Linked DNA regions of Chloroflexus aurantiacus J-10-fl. The protein of the gene in region 1 interacts with the protein of each later gene in a pairwise test. Links are inferred from orthologs where the notes say so. Each region holds a gene or a part of one and is shown in the gene's direction. Other genes may lie near its edges. The genes, in order: CAUR_RS08475 and sfsA.

The links.
Region 2: the proteins of CAUR_RS08475 (region 1) and sfsA interact in binary tests that used the Escherichia coli proteins (3 or more experiments, as listed by UniProt). The link is inferred for Chloroflexus aurantiacus J-10-fl from one-to-one orthologs.

Annotation. Positions count from the first base shown.
Region 1 is NC_010175.1:2,219,645-2,222,877, forward strand. What follows is about bases 231-3,139. They hold CAUR_RS08475 (glutamate-5-semialdehyde dehydrogenase), read left to right. Parts: upstream 231-1,005; coding sequence 1,006-2,274; downstream 2,275-3,139. Other genes in these bases: CAUR_RS08470 (hypothetical protein), read left to right, coding at 678-1,013; CAUR_RS08480 (type 1 glutamine amidotransferase), read left to right, coding at 2,279-3,022; CAUR_RS08485 (hypothetical protein), read left to right, coding at 3,053-3,139. Outside these bases: more of CAUR_RS08485, read left to right, coding at 3,140-3,233. UniProt on the Escherichia coli protein: Catalyzes the NADPH-dependent reduction of L-glutamate 5-phosphate into L-glutamate 5-semialdehyde and phosphate. The product spontaneously undergoes cyclization to form 1-pyrroline-5-carboxylate.
Region 2 is NC_010175.1:4,425,428-4,428,605, forward strand. Bases 145-2,998 are described here. They hold sfsA (DNA/RNA nuclease SfsA), read left to right. Parts: upstream 145-1,108; coding sequence 1,109-1,888; downstream 1,889-2,998. Other genes in these bases: CAUR_RS17305 (homoserine kinase), read right to left, coding at 145-974; CAUR_RS17315 (SGNH/GDSL hydrolase family protein), read right to left, coding at 1,905-2,627. Outside these bases: more of CAUR_RS17305, read right to left, coding at 1-144. UniProt on the Escherichia coli protein: Binds to DNA non-specifically. Could be a regulatory factor involved in maltose metabolism.

The DNA of each region.
Region 1 (3,233 bases):
GGCGCGCTCGCCACCTGCACCAACCCGTCGTGCCTGCTTCCAGCAGGGTAGCATATCAAACCTTGCGTGATACAGTGCATCACTGCCCGACCCCGACTATGCGGGCATCCGTCGCTGGCCGTCTTCTCCGGTACGATCCGTGGGGTCATCTGGATGATTGCGGGGGAGCGGGTTCCGTAGGGGCGGGTTCTAAACCCGCCCCTACGCACCTGCCCATCAAGCATTGTGTTTTTCAGATTTGGTACTACCACTCCGAACCAGTGCGCACCAGCCGAACCATCTGCCACCCATGGTTCCCGCCCCCAGCGGGGGCGGGTCAGGGTGGGGGTGAGACCCTGGGAGCGCACCCCTCCAGCGCGCTCACCGCCTGAACCAGTGCACGCCAGCGGCACCTTCCGCCACCCGTGGTTCCCGCCCCCAGTGCCAGTCAAGATTGGAAAATCTTGGTGACACGAGTGCAATCACGGTCAAACCGCTCGGTGAACGGATGTTGTTCAGCGCAGAGTACTCTCGCCTATTGGCGACGAGCGTCGATGTAACGGGCATTTACAAAGGCGACCTTCATACTATCGCCGCCAGCACATTCATTCTATCCCCATTCACATCAGCCTGACGCTTACCACCGGGCGGGTTGTCCGTGGTACAATGCTGAAAATAGAAGACCGTAGGATCAAGGTATGAGTCCTGAGCTTATTCGCGTTGTTGTTGCGCTCGTCATCGGCCTGCTCTTAATCGATCAATTCCGCCGCAGTGCGGTCGGATCGCGTCGCCGATGGGCATTTGCGCTCGGCGCAGCCGCAATGGTGGTTGTCGCAACATCCAACCTCTTCGTAGGGGCGCTCTTGCCGCTGATGATCATTGGCGGTAGTTTGGCCCTGGCGGCGGTCTGGTTGCTCTGGCAGGCATATCAACGCGGTGAACTGGCAGACCGCTTCGAGCGCGCCCGTGACTACCTGGAATCGGAACGACGTCGCTATGACGAGCAGGATCGGGGAGGATCGCACGATGGTTGACCTGGAAGCAATTGGCCGCCGGGCAAAGACGGCGGCTCGTGCGTTGGCGAAGCTCTCAACTGAACAGAAAAATGCAGCCCTGTGCGCAATTGCTGATGGATTGCTGGCGAGACAAGATAAGATTCTGGCTGCCAACGCTGCCGATGTCGCCGATGCAGAAAAGGGTGGGACGCCACCGGCGATTGTTGATCGCATGCTGCTGACGCCGGCGCGTCTGGCGGCGATTGCCGGCGATTGTCGGCAAGTGGCATCTTTGCCTGATCCAGTTGGTGAAATCTTTGATCGGCGTGAACTGCCGTCCGGGTTGCGCCTCTATAAACGGCGGGTGCCGATTGGGGTGATCGGTGCGATTTACGAAGCCCGCCCAAATGTGACCGTTGATATTGCGTCGCTCTGTCTGAAGGCCGGTAATGCCGTTATTTTGCGTGGTGGGAGTGATATTGCGCGCAGTGTGGCGGCAACAACAGAGGTGATTGCGCTGGCGTTGGAACAGGCCGGTTTGCCGGCGTTTGCTGTGCAAAGTATTATCGATCCCGACCGTGAACTGGTGCGGCAATTGCTACGCCTCGACCGTTACGTTGATATGATTATCCCGCGCGGCGGTGCCGGTCTGCACCGTTTCTGTGTCGAAAACGCGACGGTGCCGGTGATTGTTGGGGGAATGGGGGTCAGCCATATCTATGTTGAGCCGAGTGCCGACTTTGCCCGCGCTGTACCGGTGATTGTCAATGCCAAGGTGCAACGTCCGGGTGCCTGCAATGCACTTGATACGCTTCTGGTGCATCGGGCGGCGGCATCGACCTTTCTGCCGCTGGTAGCCGCTGCCCTCGCTCAGCACGGCGTGGAGTTGCGCTGTGATCTGGAAGCCCTGGCCATCCTCGCCGATGCGCCTGGGCACGAAGCCTGGAACCTGAAACCGGCCAGCCCAACCGATTTTGGCTGCGAGTTTCTGGCCTTGATCGTTGCAATCAAGATTGTAGGCAGCATTGATGAAGCACTTGATCATATCGCTCTGTACGGCGGTCATTCCGAAGCCATTCTGACCGGCGATCCGATCAGTGCTGAGCGCTTTACCCGTGAAGTTGATGCCACTGCTGTCTTTGTCAATGCCAGCACGCGCTTCAACGATGGTGGTCAGTTTGGTCTGGGTGCCGAGGTGGCAATTTCAACCAATCGCCTGCACGCACGTGGCCCGATGGGGTTGCAGGAATTGACGACCTATACCTGGATTGGTGAAGGCGATTATCTGGTGCGAGCCTGAACGTATGAACCTAACCCTGCGTTTGGCCCATCTCTACCCGGAACATATGAATGTGTATGGCGACCGTGGCAACGTGATCGCGTTGCGCCAGCGTTGCCAGCGGCGTGGTATTGCGCTGGAAATTGTTCCGGTCAATCCCGGCGACACGATTGACTGGCAAACCGTCGATCTGGCCTTCTTCGGTGGCGGACAGGATAGCGGGCAGGCTTTGATTACAGGCGATCTGATTGAACGGCAGGGGCCAGGGTTGCGGGCAGCTATCGAAGCTGACCTGGTGGTGCTGGCGATCTGTGGTGGCTATCAGTTGCTCGGTCACTACTTTTTGACCCATACCGGTGAACGTCTACCCGGTCTGGGTGTGCTGGATGTCCATACCATAGCCGGCAAACAGCGGATGATCGGCAACATTGTGATCGAAGTGCATTTAGGGGCAGAGCCGTGGCAGTTGGTTGGCTTTGAGAACCACAGTGGCCGCACCTTTCATGGCCCCGGCGTCAAGTCATTGGGCAGAGTACTGGTCGGCTACGGCGACAATGGCCAGGATCGCAAAGGGGGGGTGATCTATCGCAATACCTTTGGTTGTTACCTCCATGGCGCGCTGTTGCCCAAAAACCCCCAACTGACCGATCACCTGATTGAGCTGGCCCTCCGCCGACGGTACGGCTCCCAATACGTCTTACCGCCGCTACCGGCAGAGCGCGAACTGGCAGCCCAGCGCGCAATGGTACAACGTTTATTGACACGTTAAGCGAACCTCAGACGATGAAGGAGCATGTCGATGCAGATCACAACCACCGGCACGCCAACCGCGGAAGAGGCCGCAGCCGCAGTGGCAGCGATCATGGTCATCCTGACGGAAGAGGCTGCCCAGCCGGGTGAGCAGCCCGTAACCCTGCCGACGCGCTGGCGCGACTCGATGCGGCTCATCGCTCAGGGAATGCAACCTACCCGTGTACCGG
Region 2 (3,178 bases), 2.2 Mb from region 1 along the record:
TCGCGATGACGATCCATCCATTCCGAAAACCATTGTCCCTGTCCCAACAGTTCCAAATGGTACTCAGGTTCAGCATCTGGTGTGCTGAGGGTACGCCGCAGGTTCCCCTGGAGCCAGACGACTTCGAGCATGACCGTGAGTGCGGCAGCTTCCTGGTGTGACAGGGGCGTGATTGCATTGTACGCATGGAGCAGCAGTCGAACCCGTTCGAGATCAAGTGGTGCGCGATATACCCCCCACGTTGACCAGCCTGGGGGTGGTGAGCCAATCGCCATATCTACCAGGGCATCAGCGACATCGACCAGGCGGGCATCGACACAGACCTGATCGTAGTCGATCAGCGCCGCTACTGCATCACCACGAAAGATAAGGTTGTCGCGATGCACATCACCGTGGATAAGCAGATGTGGGAGAGCGGTATAGGCTTCGTCACTCAGTTTATGGCACAAATCGGCGATCCGTCGTTCGTACCAGTGTAACGGGATGGTCAACTCACCCAGGATGTCACGCGTGATCAGGCGTTCGGTCAGACTACGTAGACTGGAAGGCAGGTAACGGGGCGTTAATGCAGGGGGGAGATCGGGAAAACCGGCAACCGCCCGGTGATAACTGGCCAGCACACGGCCAATATCGCTCAACTGTTGAGGGCGGGCAGGATTAAATTCGTCGCCGATGATAAAGATGCTCAGCTCGTAGACTCGGTCATTAACGATAACCATCGTCTCGCCATTGCGGGCCGGCAGGATACGTGGCGCCGGGAAACCGCGCTGGCGAAGCCAATCGAGCAACCGATGGCGAAATGTAATCGATTGAAGACCACTGACACGACGATTGCGACGGATCACAAAGCGGCCAACACTGGTTTCGATAAACGCTGTTTCATTGATCATCCCCCGGCCGGCAGCCCGTACCGACCGTAGCTCACCTACATCATAGTGGGCCAATACACGGGAAATCTCGTCGTGTGTCAGCATGGAGTAACCTCATCATAGTACACCGTTTCTATTCTACCATTGCGAGGAACGATCCTCGATGACTGCGTTGCATATTGTGATAGCATTCACTGGGAATGTGCATGATTTGATACAAGCCGTGTTATACTTAGGATATGGTGACAGGGCACGGAACAGGACATCACGGACAATCGCCAGTACGGGTTCCGCTTTCCAGTGGAGCGCCACTGGTTGAGGCGACGTTTGCCAGTCGTCCGAGCCAGTTTCTGGTCGAAGCCCAGATGGGTGGGCGAATGGTGCGTGCGCATCTCGCCGACCGGGGGCGATTAACCGATTTGCTAACACCAGGAGCGCGCCTGTTGCTCGCCTCACGCGAGGAAATTGGGCGGAAGACGGCATTTCAGGTGGTAGCAGTCTATCAGGATGGCGACCTGGTCTCGCTTGACACCCAATTACCCAATCGCCTGGTGGCGGCAGCATTGTCGCTCGGTGCGCTTCCCCAATTCGCGCGTTATTCGCGGGTACAGCGAGAAGTACAGCTTGGCCCGCATCGCATCGATTTTCGCTTAAGTGAAGGACTGGATACCTGTCTGCTGGAGGTCAAGTCGGTGACCCGGCTGGTTGATGGGATTGCCGTCTTTCCCGACGCACCGACTGAGCGTGGGGGGCGCCATCTGGAGCTACTGATCAATGCTGCCCGGAATGGTCAGCGGGCGGCTGTAGTGTTCATCATTCAACGCTCGCGTGGTTGCGCATTTGCCCCCGATGTGACCGTTGATCCGGCGTTCAGCCGGTCGTTACGAGAAGCACGCTCGGTTGGTGTTGAGATATACGCCTACCGTTGCCCGGTCGATCCGTCTGGTATCACGCTGGGCCAGGAGGTGCCGGTCTTCGCCTCGTTTGCAGCCGTACCGTTCGAGCTGCGGCAACACTGATGAAGCCGTGTTGCACTCACTCCAGTTCGCGCAAGAGCGTGACCAACCGCTCATTCAACAACCTGTACCCCGCTGCATTGATGTGAAGCAGATCATCACGAAACGGCTCAGCCACATACCCCGTTTCATCGGCCAGGATCGCTGCACTGTCGAAGATAATGACATCTGGGGCTGCCATAGCATGGATTGCCTGATTGACGCGGGTAATCGCCGCCGTGATCCGACTGGTTGATGGATCGAGCCGTTCAAGCGCATTTGGGCCAAGGGGAAAGATGGTGGTCAGGATAACCCGACTGCCATCATTGCGGGCGAGGGTCAGCATCTCGCGCAGATTGGCAATAGTTGCCTGCGTAATCGCCTCGCTGTCATCGTCGTCGTCCAGAATTGCCAGCGCCGCCAGATCATTGACACCGACCTGCATAATCACCAGTTCTGGCTTGAGCGGACTAACATGGAGCCGGTAGCGCAGGCGCGCCTGGGCGCTAGTATGGCCGGGAACACCGCGGTTGACCATCGTAAAGCCGTCCGGTGGTGGCCATGCTGCGGCTCGCGAGTCACCGAACATCACGATACGCGCTGATGGCGAGCGATCATTGCTGATAGCGGTCAAACCCAGCGGATCAAGCCGAGTCAGATGAAACAGCCGTTCAAAATGACGGGCGCGCTGCCAGGCCAGCAATCCCCCTAGACAGACTACCCCCAGCACAGCGAGCCAGATAAGCCAGAGCCAACGTGTCAATTGCGAGCCTCCGAAGTCGTCATCATCTTTGCGTACTGCACAATCTTTTTTACCACAACAAATACTGAAACGCACGTGCAAGAACCGGAGGTTGGGAAATGCACCGTAGAGTGGGGAGTGGTGATGGGCGTTCTCGATACTGGTTCCCGCTCACCGCAATCCCGCCCCCCTCCCGACCTCCCCTGCTGGGGGGAGGCAAACTCCCGCCCCCAGCGGGGGCGGGCCGGGGTGGGAGTGTGTCTCCTTACCTCACCCCCCAGCCCCCGCTCCTCTCCCTTGGCAGGAGAGGAGCGGGGGAGTAGTGATGGGCGTGCTCGATACTGGTTCCCGATCACCTTAATCCCGCCCCCCTCCCGACCTCCCCCCGCTGGGGGGAGGCAAACTCCCGCCCCCGGACACGCGCCTGCACACGGGCTATGCAGTATCCAAGGTATGGGTAATGTGCGCCGGAGGCGCGCGCTCCCAGCTCCCGGATGGGGAGCACGCTCCCCCCACTCCCCACTCCCCACTCCCCACTCCCCACTCCCCACGCCACCAATGCTTGCCGCGAC